4 regions of the Sphingobacterium kitahiroshimense genome follow, and region 4 is predicted to be linked to each of the others. Evidence: riboswitches for the same ligand, from Rfam matches in the RefSeq annotation. Region 4 holds a riboswitch; each other region holds the start of a gene.
The links. A riboswitch is a leader RNA that binds a small molecule or an ion and turns the genes downstream of it on or off. The one in region 4 is predicted to bind S-adenosylmethionine.

Region 1 (5,416 bases), 4.0 Mb from region 4:
TGATAAATCAAATTAATTTTCAATTAAATATAATAAAAAGAGATTTCATTTGAGGGTGATTAACTTTTTTTAACAAAAATCGAAACGCATAAAAAAGCCTGCTATAATGTGATAGCAGGCTTTTTTATACGATATAAGTCTTAGAATAACTTTTCTACAATACTTTTAGTCGGTCCAGGATTACTCATGGTATAAAAATGTAAAACTGGCGCACCAAAGTCAATTAATTCTTTACATTGTTGTACCAACCACTCTTCTCCGACTTGTCTCACGTCTGCATTATTTTTACATCCGGATACTGCTTCACTCAATTCCTCTGGAATATCCAAATGAAAAATTTTCGGAAGCGTAATCAGTTGTTTTTTTGTTGTCAATGGTTTTAAACCTGGTATAATTGGAATATGAATATCATTTTCCCTGCACTTATTGACAAACTCTTTATATTTTTCAACATTAAAGAACATTTGTGTAACAATAAACTCAGCCCCCATCTCAACCTTCTTTTTTAACCATTTAAAATCGGTATTAAAATTTGGCGCTTCGAAGTGTTTTTCAGGATATCCTGCAACGCCAATACAAAAGTTGGTCTTTTCTGAAATCGCAATATCCTCATGTAAGTACTGTCCTTGGTTCATATCGGCAACCTGCTGTAAAAGATCTGTTGCAAATGCATGACCACCTTCTGTTGGTATGAAATCAGGATCGCCTTTTCTTGCATCACCTCTCAATACGAGCACATTGTCAATACCCAAGAAGTTCAAATCTATCAAAGCATTTTCAGTTTCCTCTTTTGTGAAACCACCACAGATAAGATGTGGTACAGCATCCACTTTATACTTATTCATAATAGCGGCACAAATTGCAACAGTCCCTGGACGTTTACGATAAGCCACACGTTCTAATAAACCGCTCTCGTGCTTCTTATACATGTAGTCTTCTCTATGATAAGTCACATCGATAAAGGGAGGCTTGAATTCCATAAGTGCATCCATTGTTTTAAAAATACTTTGGATACCTTGCCCCTTAGCTGGTGGCAACAGTTCAAAAGAAAACAAAGTTTTTCCTTTGGCATTACTGATATGATCAACGATTTTCATTAATATTTTTTAAAGTGATTTTGGTTGGCTTACATCGAAATGCACAAGTGGACTTGTTTCAACTTATCTTTCCCAGCTCTGAGTTGGGGTAGAATGTAGCACCTTATAAAATAACAGGTTGCTAAGGCTTCATTGGGTCTATTCCCTCGGCCTTTCTCTATAAGCATCGGCTAATATCGGCAATAGAAATTTATAATCAAAATAATATTAAGGTCATGCCTAAAAAAATGCCCCAATAAAACGTTTATTAAAATGGATTTCTTTAAATAAAAAAGAGTTACTGCATATAACTACAGTAACTCCTTTTTATTAATCTGTATATCGTGAAGACTTTAAATCTCCTTATATAGCTCAACCAATCCATCTGGTAAATCAACCTCTAAAACTTTATCCTCTGAATCAATTCCTAGCATAAGATCGTCATTTAATGGGAACATCAATTCTTTTCCATTAAAGTCTACTGTTGCTATAAATTGCTGAGGCATTTCCTGTACATGTTTAATCTCTCCTAATTCTCCATGAACTTCATCAATCACCAAGTATCCAATTAAATCCGTATATCTAAAATCATCAGGATCACGCTCTGGCATTTTATCATTTGGAAGGTATATTTTCTTACGCACTAAAGGTTGTGCTTTATCAATATGATCGACGTCTTCTAAATTTAAATAGGCTGTACTATTTGATTGGTATTTGATATTGTCGACAAAGTAAGGCACTAATTTTTTATTCACTTCAGCAAATAAAACATCAAAGTCTAAATCTTGATAATCTTCAAATTCAAAAAAAAGCTGAAGCTCACCTTTTAATCCACGTGTTTTGCTAATATAACCGATGTAAAAACTTTCTTCTATGGTCATGTTCTAATTTGAAAGTGCAAATTTAAAAATATAAATATATAAATACAGTACTTCGTAGGTATAGCAACTACATTCTTAAAAAAAAGCCGGATCAAAATTGAACCGGCTTTCTTGATACTGTATGAAAGAAAAATTAACCTTCAGTTTCTTCTGCAGCAGGAGCTTCAGTTTCTTCAGCAGGAGTTTCTTCTACAACTGGCGCATTTTTAGCGGCAATAGCAGCAGCTTTTTCTTCTTTTTTCTTAGCTTCAGCAGCTAATGCAATTTTCTTAGCTTCAGCTTTAGTAGTTGCTAAACCGTCTTTTTTACCAGCAGTTCTTGCATCATTAGCTTCAGTCCAAGCTACAAATTTAGCTTCAGCAGCTGCTTCATCAAATGCACCTTTTTTAACACCGCCTAATAAGTGTTTTTTGTATAAAACACCTTTATCCGAAAGGATAGTACGAGCTGTGTCAGTAGGTTGTGCACCATTATTCATCCAATCCAAAGCTTTGTCAAAATCCAAAACGATAGTCGCTGGATTTGTGTTCGGGTTGTAAGAACCAATACGTTCGATGAATTTACCATCACGTGGAGCACGTGCATCTGCTACTACTAGGTGGTAAAAAGGACGTCCTTTTTTACCATGTCTTTGCAATCTGATTTTAGTTGCCATGTTTTTGTGTTATTTATGTATTCAACATATCCCCCGTGCTACATGCAAGAGGGGACGCAAAGATACAAAGGATTATTGGAAGTTAAAAACTAAAAATAGAAGTCAACTTCCACAGAATAAGAAAGATGACAAATAAGCGTCATTATATACCATTATGGCCAAATTATTTCATGCACACCGTCTTAGTCTTACAACGAAACAAATCATAGATGCCATCTGGATGATACAAATTTATATAGGGAATTAATTTGTAATTTTGCCTTATTTCTAAAGGTTCCGTACGCATTAGCAATTTTGTCTATTCAAATTAATAAGCGTATTTTCATCCTTCCAAATCAAATTGAATTCATGTCATCGATAGCGCCATTAAAAATATTAAAAGCCTCAGCTGGTTCAGGCAAAACATTCAGCTTAACTGTCCATTACCTGACTTTATTACTTTCAAAAGAAAACAGTTATCGTGAAATATTGGCCGTCACTTTTACTAATAAGGCGACCGCTGAGATGAAGGAAAGGATCTTATCTGTTCTAAAAGGATTAGCACAAGGTGACAAAAGCCGAAAAATCGATGATTATAGACGTTTATTGTTGACCCAATTTCCATATTGGAGTACGACTTCAATTCAAGAAAAAGCACATCGTGTTTATCGTAAAATCTTACATGATTATAGCCATTTTACCATCAGTACCATTGATGGTTTTTCGCAAAAAGTGATTCGAAGCTTTACTTACGAACTCAATTTAGATGCTGCTTACAAGATTGAAATGAATACAAGTAAGGTGCGGCAGGACCTTACTGTCATGTTAAATCAACTTCTGGATCAACGCCCTGATTTATTGGAATGGATTATTGAATATGCGGAAAAGAAAATTTTAAATAATGAAAACTGGAACTATCGTCGTGAATTAACCAATCTAGCGAATGAGATATTTTCTGAAAACTTTAAAGAGTTTGACAAACACCTCCTATCGCAAGATTCGGATAAAGTGTTCAATACCTTAAATAAAGAAATTGAAAACTTTACAAAAATATTCCTAGAAGCAGTTCATGAGGAAATAAAAAGTTTTGCAAATACTTTTAAGGCATTAAATATGGATTCTGCTGACTTAAAAGGAAAAAGTAGAAATCCGATTTACTCGCTTTCTAATTCAAAGAACAACGTATTCAAACAAAGTACTTCTAAACTACAGGAGATCATTGGTAAATATGTAGAGCTCCTAGATAAGGAAGATGCATTTTTAGATGGCAAAAAAGAAGTTAATTACGGACTACAGCAGGCACTTTTACCTATCTTAAAAAATTTCAAAATATTACAGGATAAATTAAGTACTTATATCACATATGAGGCATTCCAAAAGAATTTCTACTACCTCCGTCTTTTAAAAGAAATGAGTGATTTGTTAGCGCAATGGCGAAAGGAAAATAATGCACAATTAATTTCCGATGCGCAGATCCAATTGAATAAGCTTGGGCTAGATCAACATGGAGATCCTACTTTTATTTGGGAAAAGATTGGGAATCGCTATCAGTATTTCTTGTTCGATGAGTTTCAGGACACTTCCCGCATTCAGTGGAAAAATTACAGTCCTTTATTGATTAATGCCCTTGGGAATGCATCGGGAGAATTATCCGAGCATTTAATCGTTGGTGATGTTAAACAAAGTATCTACCGTTGGAGAAATGGAGATTGGCGAATACTATTGGAACAGGCTGAAAAACAAGTAGCAGATGCCTTTCATATTTCAAACGAGCAGGAATTACAGGAACTTGTTGAGAATGGCTCGCTGGATGTAAACTATAGAAGTCTTCCAAATATTATTCATTTCAATAATTACCTATTTGAGACAGTACCTGATCATATCCAACAGTTACTTAATGAACATATTGCTACTAATCTTACTACGGAAGGACAAACATGGTGGCAGGAAATGGGATATGACCACATGATTAATAAAGCCTACGATGGTGCGTCACAAAAGGTTCCAGAAGCAAAGGTCTTAGATGAATCACAAAAGGGTTCTATTACCATCAAATATTTTGATGTAGAAAATAACGTGAGAAGAAACTCACAAGTTGAAAATCTTACTGTATCTTCCTTATGTGAACAGATTGAAGAATGGATTACTTCGGGCAGATACCAAGCTAATCAAATCGGAATCCTTGTACGATCGAATAAACAGGCGCGATTGATTATCCACGAATTAATGAATTATAGAAATGAAAAACAGTTACATTTTGAAGTTATCTCTGGAGACGCACTGGCATTAGAGGCTAACGAAGGTATTCAGCTGTTGATCGAAACATTAAAAGCATTTGTTTTTAATACGGATAAGCACATTTTATATAAAGCTAAAATCACACATCTTTATCATATTATTCAAAAAGAGCAAAATTTCAATGCCGAAGTCTGGTTGAAATTTAAGGAAAATGATGTTCTTAATTTAAATGAGGACCTCCCTAAGGATCTGATTGAAAATTGGGAAAATTGGCAAAAATTACCCTTAGTTCACCTCGTTGAAAAACTTATAGAAGTTTATAGTTTAACCTCATTACACAACCCACATTTGCCTTATATTCTTGCATTCAAAGATATGATCGCTAATTTTTCTGCAAATGGGGAACGCGGAATTAACCAGTTCTTAACCTTTTGGGATGAAGATGGGGTGAAGGCGGTACTTCCTTCTTCGGGCAAAGTGGATGCCATTGAGGTAACCACTGTACATAAATCTAAAGGTTTAGCTTACGATGTCGTTATGATTCCTTTCTGCAGTTGGACACTAGATGGTATGACCAACGGAAACTT
Region 2 (5,416 bases), 3.0 Mb from region 4:
ATAGTGCAAGATTCGTTATACCAACAATAGATCCTATCTTAAAGCAAGCAATTGAGTATAAAATTGCGACTTTACCTCCAAGATTCAATAAACAGATTGCTAAGAAAATAGTAGATCTTGAAAATAAGTTGGAAAATATGAGCGGTCAGAATTTGATTGGAACTGGTAAAAATGTATTTGATACTATCGCAGCTATTGGCGGGAAAAGAAGCGGTCTTATTGAAGATGTTGCTATTGGAATGGAGCTATCCAAACGCCCATTTAGAGAGCGCTTAAATATTAATCTCATTCAAAACTTATTAAAAGAGGAACTTGCAGAAAGAGATATCAATTATCCTTTTAATATTGAAGTTCGCGATAGCAGTAATATCGTTTTCAGTGTACAAACCATCGATAATATTATTAAACCAAATAAAATAACTCGTTATTCAACAGCTCTATTTAAAGGAGATATTGGTTCTCCTCCAGGAAGATTAAGCGTTTATTTTCCTAGAAAAAGTACTATCATTGTTGATAATATGAGTTATCTATTGCTCCCTACAATAGCTTTGCTTTTCCTATTAATTGGCTGTTTTGCATATACCCTATTAATCATATTCAAACAGAAAAAAGTTTCAGAGATGAAAACTGATTTTATCAACAATATGACGCACGAATTTAAAACACCTGTTGCTACAATTATGATAGCTAGTGAATCCTTGCGAGATCCAGAGATCATATCTGATGAGCGTAGAGTAAAGCGTCTTGCAAATATTATATATGATGAAAATGTGAGATTAGGTAACCATATCGAACGAGTATTAGATATTGCCCGTCTGGAAAAAGAAACATTAAAGTTAGAAAAAACACCTATTCACATTAATGATCTGCTTTCAGCAGTATTAGACAGCATGCAACTTCAAATACAAAAAGTAGGTGGCAAATTTGAACATCACTTTGATGCACAAAATGATATTGTAGTAGGAGATGAACTTCATTTGTCAAATGTATTTTTCAACTTGGTAGATAATGCTATAAAATACAGTAAAGATAATCCACACATAATTGTGAAAACCAAAAATACAAAAGAAAGTATTCAAATTACAATTATTGATAATGGGATTGGAATGGCAAAAGATCATTTATTAAAAATATTTGATCAATTTTATCGCATTCCTACAGGAAATGTCCACAACGTAAAAGGTTTTGGATTGGGACTATCATATGTTTATGATATTATTAAAAGAATGAATGGTAAAATTCAAGTAAAAAGCGATAAAGATAAGGGAACGCAGTTTGACATTCTATTACCCATAAAAAATTAAATTTAAAACGATATTAATTTCGTATATTATCATCAATATTCGAACAAAACCATAAGAATATGCAGAAGATACTATTAGCAGAAGACGATCCAAACTTAGGAGATTTATTAAAAGATTATTTAGAGCTTAAAGGGAAATTTGATGTCACCTTATGTACAGATGGTGAAGAAGCTGTCAATCAATTTCGCAAGAGCAGTTATGATCTTTGCATTTTAGACGTCATGATGCCCAAGAAAGATGGCTTTACAGTAGGCCGAGAAATCAGGAAAATAAATACAACAACCCCCATCATATTTGCTACTGCAAAAGGTATGATGGAAGATAAAACAGAAGCATTTGAACTTGGTGGCGATGATTATATCACAAAACCATTTCGAGTGGAAGAATTACTCCTTCGCATAAATGCATTGCTTAAGCGTGTTGTAAGAGAGAAAGATGATCAGGTTGTAAGCGATAAATTTGAGATTGGAGAGTACTTCTTCGATTATACAAGTCAACAAATTGCGCATAAAGGTGTGCAACAAAAACTATCAACGAAAGAAGCGGAATTATTACGTCTACTTTGTCTAAAAAAGAATGATGTACTGACTCGAGAAGAAGCCCTTTTAAAAATTTGGCATGATGACAATTACTTTACAGGCCGGAGTATGGACGTTTTCTTAAGCAAATTGAGAAAATACCTACGAGATGATCCCAAAGTTGAAATTGTCAATGTACATGGAAAAGGCTATAAATTATTGGTTAGCTAATACACAATTACTAGAATAATAAAGAGATGTTAAAAACATCTCTTTTTGTTTATCTTGCAACAATGAAACTATCGATTCCATTTTTTTTAATCCTTTCAATCTTTTGCTCTTCTACATCGCTTTATGCGCAAAAAGATACTTTACAAAATGATAATCAAGATTTTGAAACCAATGCTAAGCCAATAAATTATAAGCAATTAATAGTTCCTGCGGCTTTAATGACTTACGGAGTAATCTCATTAAATAGCCCATACCTCAAACATAAGGATCAACAAATAAACAATTCAATTAATAATGATCCGTCCAAAACCTTTAAACTTGATAATGTTAGTGTTTTCATTCCTTCTGCAGCGGTCTTTGGGCTTGACTTACTCGGAATACCAAGTAAGCACAATTTAAAACAACGCTTAGTGGTAAGTTCGATTGCCCATGCAATCACCTTATCAGCAGTATATACCATAAAAAAAACGACACCTACTTGGAGACCCGATCGCGCAGATCAAGAATCTTTTCCTTCAGGACATACTGCTGTACCTTTTACCGGTGCAGAAATTCTATGGCAAGAATATAAAGATCAATCCATTTGGTATGGTATTGCAGGCTATACAATTGCGGCGGGAACAGGTTACCTGAGAATGTATAATCATAAACATTGGTTTTCTGACGTCGCCATGGGAGCTGGTATTGGTATTATGGGAACAAAAATTGCATACTGGCTCTTACCATTATTTGATAAACACTTGCAATCAAAAAAAACAAGTTACCTAACGATGGCAATACCATTTTACAATGGAAAACAAATTGGTTTGTCTGCTAATTTCCAATTTTAAACCTTGGTTTATTATCATTTTTATATAAAAGTTACAAAATATTTGTTTTTATAAAACTAATTCCGATATTTACAGCGCTTATAGAGAAAGGCAGAGGGAATAGACCCAATGAAGCCTTAGCAACCTGTCGATTGACAAGGTGCTACATTCTACCCCATCAAAAAGTGGGAATGATAAGCTAGACACAAAATATATCTTGTGCCCTCCTCTCTAAAAGCAATCAAAAAATTTAGTAAATAGATTCAAGAATTTTTGATCGTTTTTTATTTCGAATAAAAAAATCCTTCTAATTTCTTGCTTCGTTAAGGTTGAACAAATAAAATAATTTTATATTTATGTTACTAACGAACAACTTAGGTTACCCACGTGTAGGTGCCTTCCGCGAGTTGAAAAAGGCCAATGAAGCATATTGGGCTAAAAAAATCAGCGCGCAAGAATTATTGCAGGCTGGACTGAAAATCCGTGAAGGCAACTGGAAAACTCAAAAAGATGCTGGCATCGATTTGATTCCTTCCAATGATTTTTCATTTTATGACCAAGTTTTAGACTTGACATTAACTGTAGGTGCAATCCCTGCACAATATCAATCACTTTTAAATAACGAAGATAAAGGATACAATTTGGACCTTTACTTTGCAATGGCGCGTGGTTTCCAGCAAGATGGCGTTGACGTAACGGCAATGGAAATGACAAAATGGTTTGATACCAACTACCATTACATCGTACCTGAATTCGTGAAAAATCAAGAATTCAAATTGACTTCAGAGAAATTCTTAAATGAATATAATGAAGCAAAATCTTTAGGTATTGAAACGAAGCCTGTGTTAATTGGCCCGATCTCATACTTATTATTAGGTAAAGAAAAAGAATCTGGTTTCAACCGTATCGATTTAATCGATAAGTTGGTTCCTGTATATGAAGAAATCTTAACTAAATTGGCTACCGCTGGTGCAAAATATGTACAAATTGATGAGCCATTTTTAGCTTTAGATATTGATGATGCAACACGTGCTCTATACACTCGTGTATTTACTAAATTAGCTGCTGCTGCTAAAGACATCAAAATTATTGTAACGACTTATTTCGAGGCTTTACGTGACAACGAAGAAACAGCTCTAAACTTACCAGTTTACGCAGTTCATGTTGATTTAGTAAGAGGTGAAAACCAACTCGACACTATATTAGCCAAAGTTCCGGCTTCATTAACACTTTCTTTGGGTGTAGTTGAAGGTCGCAACATTTGGAAAAATGATTACGTAAAATCTTTAGCACAAATCAAAAAAGCTGTTGATGCTTTAGGCAAAGACCGTGTATTAGTAGGACCTTCGAGTTCATTATTACACGTACCTTTCGATTTAGACAATGAAGATAATGAAGAGTCATTGCCTAAAGAAGTTAAAAATTGGTTGGCATTTGCTAAGCAAAAATTAGCAGAGGTAAAAGATTTAGCGATCTTAGCTGAAGGCGAAGTAGATGCAAAAACCGCTGAGCGTTTCGAAGCCAATAAGGCTGCTGCGGAAGACCGTCGTACATCTTCGTTAATCCACAAGCCTGAAGTTAAAGAACGTACAGCAAATATCACTGATGATGATGCTAAACGTACATCTACTTTCTTAGCTCGTAAAGAAGCACAACAAGCGAAATTTAATCTTCCAGCATTTCCAACAACGACAATTGGTTCATTCCCACAAACTAAAGATGTTCGTAAATGGAGAGCTGATTTGAAAAAAGGCGCAATTTCTCAAGAACAATACGATAAAGAAATCGCAGAAGAGACAGAAAGAACAATCCGTCTTCAGGAGCAATTGGATATCGATGTATTAGTTCATGGTGAATTCGAACGTAATGACATGGTTGAGTACTTCGGAGAGCAATTAGCAGGTTATGCCTTCACTAAAAACGGATGGGTTCAGTCATATGGTTCACGTTGTGTAAAACCTCCAGTTATTTATGGTGATGTTTACCGTCCTGCTGATATGACCGTACGTTGGTCTTCATACGCTCAAACCCTGACAAACCGTCCAGTAAAAGGAATGTTAACGGGGCCGGTTACGATCTTACAATGGTCATTCGTACGTAACGATCAACCACGCTCTACAACAACTTACCAAATTGCATTAGCGATTTTAGATGAAGTACAAGCTTTAGAAAAAGCAGGTATTAAAATTATCCAAATCGATGAACCTGCAATTCGTGAAGGTCTGCCATTACGTAAAGCTGATCACCAACAATATTTAGATTGGGCTGTACGTTCATTCCGAGTTTCATCTTCGAATGTAGATGACGATACACAGATTCACACCCATATGTGTTACTCTGAGTTCAACGATATCATTGAAGATATTGCTGCAATGGATGCTGATGTAATTACTATCGAGACTTCACGTTCGCAAATGGAATTATTAGATGCATTTGCTGCAGATTTTAAATATCCAAACGATATTGGACCAGGTGTATATGACATTCACTCTCCTCGTGTTCCGAGTACAGAAGAGATGGTTGAATTATTACGTAAAGCAAAAGCGGTAGTTCC
Region 3 (5,416 bases), 2.5 Mb from region 4:
ATCAATTTCAAGAAGACTTTAAGCAAAGTGTTCATAGTATTTCAACATCTTTAAAAAATGTGGAGCTAATTACGAAAGATGTAGAAGGTCTGGTTGGTTCGGAACGTAAAAGATTAACCACGATTATCTCTAATCTTGAAGTTATTACCAATACATTTAAAAATAATAGCGGTCAGATCACAGCTATCATGTCCAATTTGAATACTGTAACAGATAAAGCAGCTAAATTAGATTTCCAACAAACTATGGATAAAGCTAATATGGCTATGACAGACTTCCAAACAATCGTAGATAAGATCAACAAAGGGCAGGGTTCAATTGGATTATTGATCAATGATAATAAGCTCTATGATAATTTGAATAATGCTTCAGAAAGCCTTGATCACCTGATGAAAGATATTAAAGAGAAGCCGGGAAAATACATTAAGCTTTCCATCTTTGGTAAAAAGGGAGAGCAGGAGAAATAAAATTAAAAAGGCTTGAAGGTAAACTTCAAGCCTTTTTAATTTATAAGGTTTCTTTCAGCCATCCGAAAAATTCTCTTTGCCATACCTGAGCATTATGCCCTGATAGCACCCAGTGATTTTCGTCGGGTAAATAAACTAATCTACTTTTGATTTTCTTCAATTGTGCAGCCTCAAAAGCACCTAGTCCCTGGCCAATCGGCACGCGGTAGTCATGACCTCCTTGAAAGATTAATATTGGTGTATTCCACTTGTCAACATATTCAGAAGGGTTGAATTCGGTATATGATTTTACATTTGCTTTATCCCAATAAGGACCGCCTAGTTCGTGGTTCGCGAAAAACAATTCTTCTGTCGTACCATACCAACTTCTCATATCGAATAAGCCGTTATGTGCAATTAATGTTTTAAATCTATTTTCATGTACTCCAGCTAGCATATATACTGAATAACCACCATAACTAGCACCGATAGCAGCACGACGTGTTGTATCTACATATTTCTCTTTAGAAATATCATCAATGGCAGATAAATAATCCCGTATAGGCTGTCCGCCCCAATCTTTGGATATTGCTTCATTCCATTTGACTCCCCAGCCAGGCATCCCGCGACGATTTGGAGCGATCACAATATAACCTTGAGAAGCGATAAGCTGTAGATTCCAACGGAATGAGTAAAACTGGGTCAGTGCAGACTGAGGGCCACCTTCGCAATATAAAATCGTTGGGTATTTTTTTGTTGGGTCAAAATCTGGCGGATAAATTACCCAAGAAAAAAGATCTTGGCCATCAGAAGCTTTTGTAATTCTGGATTCAATTTTATTATCACTGATATGAGCATACATTTTATCATTGACAGTCGTCAATGCCGTTAACGTTTTATTCGCTAAGTCATATTTGTAAATCTCTGTAGCTCTTGTGAATTTTGTTGATGTTACGATCAACTGATTGGCTACCTGTCCCACAATTCCTGTGATATCAAAATTTCCTTCAGAGATTTGTTTAATCGATGCTAAAGATTTGTTTTTTAAATTAGTAGGAACAGTCAGTTCGAAAAGTTGTACGGTACCTTTGGATGGTGCCACAAAATAAATCTTACGATTGTCCTTGCTCCATATGAAAGAGTTTACTGTGCCGTCCCAATGTGCAGTAAGATTTAAACGCTGAGATGATGCTTTATCGAAAATAATGATATCATTTTTATCGGCTTCGTAACCATCTTTTTTCATACTTAGCCAAGTTAACTTAGTTCCATCTGGACTGTAAGTCGGGTTGGTATCATAGCCATTCATACCCTCAGTCAGATTTGTTGTTTGCTTAGAAGTAAGATCATAGCGGTAGATATCCGTATTTGTACTCACGGCATACGCTGTTCCAAACCTTTTTTTACTGACATATAGCACAGCTTTACTATCTGGTGTCCATTCAAAATCTTCAGAACCGCCAAATGGCATTTGAGGGCTATAGAAAGGCTCATCCTGCAATAAATCAATTGCTTCGCCAATCTTACCGTTGTTATAGCTGGCTACAAATGGATGATTGAATTTTCCATTATTGAACGTGTCCCAATGACGGTAGTCAAGATTGTCAAAAACATAAGCGTCAGATTTTGGTAAATCAGGATATTTGTCGGTACTGTGATATTTTTTGATTAAAACTGCTTTGCTAAATAAAATATATTGACCATTTGGAGAGAGTTTTACATTTTCTAGATCAGTTTCGCTGTGTGTCAATTGTATAGCTTCACCTTTATATCTATTCTTTTTCCAAAGTTGCCCTTTGAACAAGTAAATGATATCGCCATTTTCTGTAATCTGTACAACAGACTCGCCGCCCTTTTCACTTGTTAGAGGAGCTGTGTTACCTGTTTCTAGGGATAATGTGTAAAGGTTTTTTTCCGAACTGTTTGTTTCTATAGCATAATTAGAGACACCATATATTAAAGTTTTTCCATCTGTTGAAATTCCTTCTCCAGAAACTCGGCCTAATTTCCAAAGTGTCTGCGGATCTAATGGTGCTTTTGTGGTGTTTTCCATATTAAGAACCATTTTGGTTTCTTTGTTTTCCTGAGCTATTGATGCCGAAGCGCATAATAAAATGGAAAGCGTTATTAAAGATTTTTTTTTCATAAAGAATACGAATATGAACAGGCAAGATACAAAATCTAAGATCATTTAACATATTAAATAAAGTATTGGAGAAAGAAAACAAGGTGAAGGAATTGTTCAGAATGACGCGATATCACTTTGTGTTAAACTATTGAAGGGAATTGGAGAAATTATAAAATACTATCTTAACGCATTAAAAAAAGCATACCATTGATATTAGTGACTGAAAATTATATAGAATTAGTTGGATAAAAAAAGCTTCACTCAGTGCTCAAAAAGGAAGGGCTATTTAACCTTTTTAGCGCTGAGTGAATACGCAATTTTAAAGCTGTCTTTGCTCTTATTGGAGAATCGGGATAAGCGTATTTTCCTCTAATCTTACTGCGACATACTTTACGGAAGTAAAACCATCTTCTCTAGAAATGATGTTGGAAAGATCTAGCCCTCTTTTAGAAAAAGTACTTATGAGCGCAGTGCGGAATGTAGATTTGGAAGAACCCCAACCTTTTTCCGATACCGTATCATTGTTGAGCTGTATCAGTTCGTTGATTGAATAATAACTGAATTTTTCCAGTAAATGTTGATAAAGATTTGGTGTTGACATACAATTTAAAAATTTAAAGGATTAAACCATAAACTGTATCCAGATATTTTTGGTCGAAACCCATATTAATTTACCACCGCGGTTATGTAACTCGGTTGGTATTGCAACGTGCAATTCTGAATACTCTACAAATTTAGTAGATTTTATTTTGTTTCAAAATTTATTTTAAAATAATTAATTCATGATGAGAATTTTATGAATGATGTCGATCCGATTATTATTTCTTTATGGCAGCAATTATAATAAATATTGGCCTTCTCATCTCGTCTTTCATTTCCGGATAAATTTTTAAAACTTCCTCTGAAGGTTTGGATTCCGATATTTGTTGAATATCAAAATTAGATTTAATAACTGTGTTGATGATAGTTTCTAAATTTCGATGGTATTTAGTTACCTCGTGTCCAAGAAATCGAGTGTTTCTTTGACCTTCTTCCTGATAATTGTCCATCGGCCAATGCAGACGATTTCCATTTTCATCCTTAAACCAATCCTGTTCAGCTCTTGAAGTAAAAGCAGGGTGCTCCATTGAAAAGACAAAACTTCCTCCTTTTTTAAGAATTTGATTTATTTTCATAAAAACACTGCTTAAATCTTTTAGGTAATGGAATGCAAGTGAACTAATAACGACATCAAATTCTTCATAGTCAAAATTAATATCCTCGATGGCCATTTTTTTATATTCAATTTCAAAGTTTTTGGAATGCTCTTTTGCTTTATCAATCATTTTTTGAGATAAGTCAATTCCAATTACATTTTTAGCCCCTTTTTGCTTAGCATAAATACTGTGCCATCCATATCCGCAACCTAGATCAAGTACTTTCTTATTCTGGAAATCGGGTAACATTCTCTGTAAAACATGCCATTCTCCAGCAGCATTTAAACCATCTATAGAACGTTGTATCTTTCCATAGTTTTCAAAGAAGCTAGGATCATCATATTTGTTTTGCTTCATCTTATTATTCGCTGTTTTGATATGAGATCAAAATTACTGCCAATATCAGTTTGTGGAAAACTTCCATTTTAACAATTCCAAAAATATAGATTTTTTATGTCGTGGCGCTTTTTCGTGTTTCTGCATATCTTAATATATGCAGGTTTTGGGCATTAACTAATGCATATTTCAGGGTGTTAAGAAGTTATTGATCAAGATAATTAATTGTTATATATCGATTATTTAGTTTTTTGTTAAGGTTAGTATTGTCTAAAGTCGTTTAAAAAAAGGATAAAATCAGTTACTGGATATGATATTTTCGCGACTTCGTTAGAATATCAACAATTTCAAAACAGTGCTGGGTCTGATAAAAAATTGTATTGAGTTGAAGTAAGGTCCCATATAGAGTACGAAAGTAATTTTGTAGTCATTATAACGATAGATTGAGATAACTAGCAATATGGATCTGCTTATATATTTCTTCTAGAATTGTTATAATATATTAGAGGTATTATACAGTAATTATACAGGGTTAATAGAGGTAAAACTGTGTAAAACCACTATTTATCCTAATTGAAACTTGTTTAAAATCACTTTAATTATTAAATTAGAACTTCATGAGATACAAACGCAGTCATAACAGCTTTATATCTTAACCAATTTCCAACATAAATAAACCATTATGGCAATATTAAAAGCAGGAGTAAACGGACCATTTTCGGGTAAAGTGGGAAGTATTGTTGGCTATGAATTAAATGATCAAACCATTATTCGTTCTCTACCCGCAGTGGTAAAAAGAGCCCCTAGCAAGTTGACCATCATTAACCGGATGCGTATGAAAGTGGTATCCAAATTTCTAAGTCATCTTAAAGCACCGATCGCGTTTGGTTATAAAAATCTTGCACCAAAAGGTAGCCGTGTCGGAACTTTTCAGACGGCTCAGTCCTATCTACTCAACAATGCCTTAGATTATGATGCCGAAAATATGCCCTATGTTAATCCTGAAAAAGTGCTGGTGTTTAGAGGTGATATGGTTCCGCCACTGCTCATTAATGTGGAACGTAGGGACAATAGTTTGTATATTGAATGGAATACTGATGCCTGTAAGGGTTATCCTGCGGCAGTCGCTGTGCTGGCATATGTGATTGAAAAGTCGTGTATTTTGAATGAAGGAACAGCCATCTCAACAGAGGGTAAAATGGTATGGGAACATACACAATTTTCAAATGATGAGGAGCAGGTGCATATCTATGTCGGTTTCTACGATATGCTTCATGATAAATTCTCAGATTCTGTATATGGAGGATGCG
Region 4 (5,416 bases):
AATATAGCCATTATTGGCGTCGGGTTAATTGGTGGCTCCGTCGCCATGAAACTAAAAGAAAAGAAATTTTGTGATCAGGTATTTGGTGTTGACAAAAGTGATGCTAATTTAACAAAAGCATTGCAAATTGGATTCATTGATCAGAAAGCAACATTGGAGGAAGCTCTAGAAAAATGTAAAGTGATTATTTTAACGGCTCCCGTTGATGCTATTATCACATTAGCTCCCAAAATATTAGATTTAGTGACGGATCAAGTTATTATTGACATGGGTTCTACTAAGCTTAATATCTTACAATTAATCGCTGAACATGCCAATCGTGGTCGTTATGTTGCTGCTCATCCTATGGCAGGTACTGAATATTCAGGCCCAGAAGCGGCACTACCAAACTTGTTCAAAGATAAAATGATGGTTTACGTTGAGGCATTCAAATCTGATGAAGATGCTTTCGAATTAGCAGATTCCATTACTGAACAACTGGAAATGCGGACATCATTTATGACTGCAGAAGAGCATGATACACATACAGCTTATGTTTCGCATATTTCCCACCTGACTTCTTTTGCTCTTGCTCTAACTGTTTTAGAGAAAGAGAAATCGCAGGGCCGGATATTTGAATTGGCAGGATCTGGTTTTGAATCAACGGTACGCTTAGCAAAAAGCTCACCGGATATGTGGACACCTATTTTTAAACAGAACAGAGTTAATGTACTCGAAGTCTTAGAGGAAAACATCAAGCAGCTGCAGGCTTTAAAAGATGCCATCCAAGATGAAAATTACAGTCAATTACACAAATTGATTAAAAAATCAAATAAGATTAAACGTATTATTAAATAAAAACCACTTGCTCCAACTGGCAAAGGCGAATTATTGTTTCATACAAAGTAATTTGAAGAAAGCATAGGAACTCACAAGGTTCCTATGCTCTTTTTATAAAAAAAACGATCACAGGATCATCGCTCTGCTGTTGTCTGTTTAACATCGTATGCTTCAGTTATATTGCTTTCAATTACTTATATGGATTTCATCCACGACGTATAAACATATCGGAATAAATAAATGCTGCCCCATCAACTACCAATACTTACATAATAGTGAGAGCTTACGATCAATTACGAGTAGAATTAGAGGTATTTTCTAAGAAATAGCATAAAATATTTTGGTTTGTAAAAAGCAAGGCATATATTTGCAACGTAGTTCAAATAGAAATACATCTAATCAACACCTCTTAATCAGGTCTTGATTTATAAAGAAGTGGCGAGAGACTGGCTCAATGACCCACTGGCAACCTTCAAAATACGTTTGAAAAGGTGCCAATTCCTGTCCAAAGTAATATTGCTTTGGAGGATATAAATGAAACGACAAATGATAATAACATTACAACAAAACAAGAAGGTAAATTCTAGCACCAACGTAACAGATACAAATATTCCATCAAAACAGATGCGAATGCTTTTGCACATGTTTACGTTTTCTTGTTAATCAATCTTTTTTAAAATTTATTGATTTCAAGTACATATCCATGTGCACAATCTCACCCCTATTTTATATTAACGAATCTTCAACTAATTAATTATAACTACAATGTCTACAAATAAAAATTTAAAATTCGAAACACTTCAAGTGCATGCTGGTCAAGTTGCCGATCCAACAACTGGAGCGCGTGCAGTACCTATATACCAAACCAGTTCATACGTATTTGAAAATGCAGAACATGGAGCGAACTTATTTGCTTTAAAACAATTTGGAAACATCTATACACGTCTGATGAATCCAACAACAGATGTATTTGAGAAACGTATTGCTGCATTGGAAGGCGGTATCGCCGCTGTAGCAGTCGCTTCTGGACAGGCTGCACAATTCATTGCATTAAATAATATCGTAGAAGCTGGTGAAAATTTTGTTTCCAGCAGTAATGTATACGGTGGTACATATAATCAATTTAAAGTAGCATTTAAAAGAATTGGTATTGAAGTACGTTTTACTAAAGAAACAACCGCCGAGGAGTTTGAATCACTAATCGATGAAAACACAAAAGCTTTATACTTAGAAACAATTGGAAACCCAAGTTACGATATCCCAGATTTTGATAAGATAGCAGCTGTCGCTAGAAAACATGACTTACCACTTATCGTAGACAATACTTTTGGAGCTGGTGGATATCTATTTAAACCTCTTGAACACGGCGCTTCTGTAGTTGTAGAGTCTGCAACAAAATGGATTGGTGGTCACGGTACAAGTATTGGTGGTGTCATCGTAGATGGTGGTACTTACAACTGGGGAAATGGTAAATTCAAACAGTTTTCTGAACCTTCAGAAGGATACCATGGATTAGTTTTTTCAGATGTTTTTGGCGTTAATGGCCCATTTGGAAACATTCAATTTGCAATCCGCGCACGTGTTGAAGGACTACGTGATTTTGGACCAGCTATTTCACCCTTCAATTCATTCCAATTAATCCAGGGCCTAGAAACATTATCGCTTCGTGTTCAGCGTCATGTAGACAACACATTAGAAATTGCGAAATGGTTAGAAGCCCATCCGCAAGTGGAAAAAGTGAATTATCCAGGGTTAAAAAGCTCTCCTAGCTTTGCAAATGCGCAAAAATATTTAAAAAATGGATATGGTGCTGTTCTTTCATTCCAAATAAAAGGTGACGTGACAAAAGCCGATGCTTTTATCGATAGCTTAGAGCTAATAAGTCATCTCGCAAATGTGGGTGATACGAAGTCATTAATCATACACCCTGCGGCGACTACACATCAACAACTGAGCGAAGAAGCTCAAAAAGCAGCAGGTGTGTTTGTAGGATTGTTACGCTTATCTGTAGGTATCGAACATATTGACGATATCAAAGCAGATTTACAGCAGGCCTTCGATAAAATAAAATAATTTCAGATAGCAATATTATATAAAAGCGTAAAAACGAATATGAGTAAGAAATTAACGATTGGAATGTTTGGATTCGGAGTTGTAGGACAAGGATTGTACGACATTATCAAGACTAAAAACTTAAATTTAGAAATTAAAAAATTTGTCATCAAGAACGCTGACAAAAAAAGATCATTACCTGCTGAATTATTCACAACAGATGCTGAGGCTATTCTTGGTGACTCTGAAATCAATACCGTAGTAGAATTGATCGATGATGCTGATGCGGCTTACGCACTGACTGTTCGTGCATTAAAATCTGGAAAAAACGTTGTTTCTGCAAATAAGAAAATGATTGCCACGCATTTAGAAGAGTTAGCGGCAATACAACAAGAATACGGAACAAGTCTACTATATGAAGGTGCAGTATGCGGAAGTATTCCAATTATCCGCAATTTAGAAGAGTATTATGATAATGAATTATTACATGCCGTGACCGGTATTTTTAATGGCTCCTCTAATTTTATATTGTCTAAAGTCTTCAACGAAAATCAACCTTATGGAGATGCGTTAAAAGAAGCGCAGGACCTAGGTTTTGCTGAAACTGATCCTACATTAGATGTCGGTGGTTTTGACCCTAAATACAAATTAACAATCGTAGCTGCTCATGCTTATGGTATCAATGTAAATCCTGATGACGTGTTTAATATTGGTATTGATAAGTTAGGGGCTCAAGATATTCGTTTTGCAAAAGAGAAAAATTTCAAAATCAAATTAATCCCTACCGCTCGAGAAATCGATCAAAATAAAGTGGTTCTCTATGTCATTCCTAAGTTTATCAGTTCGGAAAACATTTTGTTCAATGTTGAAAATGAAAACAATGGTGTACTTGTAAAAGCGGCATTTGCAGATGAACAATTTTTCTATGGCAAAGGTGCTGGTGGCCATCCTACAGGATCGGCAGTATTATCTGATATTACAGCGCTACGTTATGACTACAGATATGAGTACAAGAAGCATTTAAATACAGATGCATTATCATACAGTACCGATCATGAAATCAAGGTGTACTTGAGATATGAAGATGACAGCCTAGTTGAAAAATTAGGTTTCACAAAAATTATTGAAAGATATTATGCTCCTGATTTTAAGTACGTGATCGGAACAATCAATTTGCAGAAAATCACAGATCTTAAATCTGAAATAAACCAAACAGGAAATTTCATTGCTGAAATTGCCTAAATTAATAAAAAGCACCGAATACCAACCAATCCTAACACTTGCTAATCACAAGTGAAAAACGTTGGATCTACTTGTAGGTTCAACGTTTTTTTTATCTATCATCAACCCAATTCACTTCTATAAACTCCGCGATGCAGCTACTACAAATCATGACTTATATTTAACAATTCAGGTATTTAATTATTGACACTACTTACAACATAATTAGGCTCAAAAACTATTTAAACTGCTATTTTTTGTTAAAAAATAGCATATTTAGAACTATAATAAATATGTGGCAGAAAATTTGCTTAATATCGTTAATATCACTATATTGTGATGTTACTAAAAATATTATAAATTATGGCTAAGTGGTTAACAATTCTACTGATAATGGTAGGCAACTTGGTTTTTGCAGATACCAATACAATTAATGCACAAGAACACTCGAATTCAAGTTATATAATTCTTGCGGTTGTTGCCTTGTTGGCAATAATCTACATTCTATATAGAAGACAAAAAAGAAAATTTAACGATTAAAGGCATAAAGGGAAGTTTCACTTCCCTTTATGCCTTAGTGTTTCCATATCGAATATCATCCTCCCGCCAATCATAGGTCATTCTAACAGACCTTCATCACGAAAACTATAATAGCCATTGTCTGTAAAAATAATGTGATCATTGACCTTAATATCCATTATCCTAGAAGCCTCCGCAATCTTTTTTGTCAGAATTTTATCCGCCTGACTTGCTTCACGCGAACTAGAAGGATGATTATGAATTAATATCATTGAATGAGCTTTACAATTAAGAGCATTTCGCAGGATAATACGGACATCAACTGGAGTAAAATCATTGCCTCCACGACCTATTAATTGTTTATCCAGCACTTTACAGGCTGTATTTAAATACAAAACCCAAAATTCTTCGTGGGGAAGATCTTGTAACTGGGCCCGAAAATATTCATAGACCCGCAGACTACTGTTTAACAAAGGTTTTTCAATATATTCAGCTTCCTTTCTTCTGCGTCCCAGTTCAAGTGCAGCGACAATCGTAATCGCCTTAGCTTCTCCAATGCCTTTAAACTCACAAAGCCGCAATACCTCCATTTTGGAAAGACTATCCAGATTGTTTTGAACACTGGATAAAATACGTCTGCACAACTCAACGGCAGTTTCTTGCCTTGAGCCCGAGCCAATAAGAATAGCGAGCAACTCTGCATCAGACAGTGAACGACGACCTTGTTCCAATAATTTCTCTCTAGGACGATCTGCCTCCGCCCAATCCCGAATGACCAGTTTGCTCATATCACAATAATAAGGTG

Region 1: another riboswitch for S-adenosylmethionine. It lies ahead of metF (methylenetetrahydrofolate reductase [NAD(P)H]); the one in region 4 lies ahead of M2265_RS01205 (O-acetylhomoserine aminocarboxypropyltransferase/cysteine synthase family protein).
Region 2: another riboswitch for S-adenosylmethionine. It lies ahead of metE (5-methyltetrahydropteroyltriglutamate--homocysteine S-methyltransferase); the one in region 4 lies ahead of M2265_RS01205 (O-acetylhomoserine aminocarboxypropyltransferase/cysteine synthase family protein).
Region 3: another riboswitch for S-adenosylmethionine. It lies ahead of M2265_RS12295 (hypothetical protein); the one in region 4 lies ahead of M2265_RS01205 (O-acetylhomoserine aminocarboxypropyltransferase/cysteine synthase family protein).

What each region holds. Positions count from the first base shown of each region.
Region 1 is NZ_JAOQNK010000001.1:4,303,914-4,309,329, reverse strand. Features, by position in the region: gene metF (methylenetetrahydrofolate reductase [NAD(P)H]) at 141-1,097, opposite strand; SAM riboswitch class I at 1,158-1,263, opposite strand; gene rimM (ribosome maturation factor RimM) at 1,430-1,957, opposite strand; gene M2265_RS18785 (30S ribosomal protein S16) at 2,091-2,612, opposite strand; gene M2265_RS18780 (UvrD-helicase domain-containing protein) at 2,961-5,416, shown strand, end outside.
Region 2 is NZ_JAOQNK010000001.1:3,275,356-3,280,771, forward strand. Features, by position in the region: gene M2265_RS14545 (sensor histidine kinase) at 1-1,304, shown strand, start outside; gene M2265_RS14550 (response regulator transcription factor) at 1,364-2,053, shown strand; gene M2265_RS14555 (phosphatase PAP2 family protein) at 2,080-2,883, shown strand; SAM riboswitch class I at 2,959-3,063, shown strand; gene metE (5-methyltetrahydropteroyltriglutamate--homocysteine S-methyltransferase) at 3,219-5,416, shown strand, end outside.
Region 3 is NZ_JAOQNK010000001.1:2,747,447-2,752,862, reverse strand. Features, by position in the region: gene M2265_RS12305 (MlaD family protein) at 1-467, shown strand, start outside; gene M2265_RS12300 (alpha/beta hydrolase family protein) at 508-2,592, opposite strand; gene M2265_RS12295 (hypothetical protein) at 2,912-3,175, opposite strand; SAM-I-IV-variant riboswitch at 3,211-3,304, opposite strand; gene M2265_RS12290 (class I SAM-dependent methyltransferase) at 3,393-4,127, opposite strand; gene M2265_RS12285 (DUF6266 family protein) at 4,789-5,416, shown strand, end outside.
Region 4 is NZ_JAOQNK010000001.1:269,782-275,197, reverse strand. Features, by position in the region: gene M2265_RS01210 (prephenate dehydrogenase) at 1-837, shown strand, start outside; SAM riboswitch class I at 1,242-1,356, shown strand; gene M2265_RS01205 (O-acetylhomoserine aminocarboxypropyltransferase/cysteine synthase family protein) at 1,585-2,892, shown strand; gene M2265_RS01200 (homoserine dehydrogenase) at 2,932-4,113, shown strand; gene radC (RadC family protein) at 4,710-5,399, opposite strand.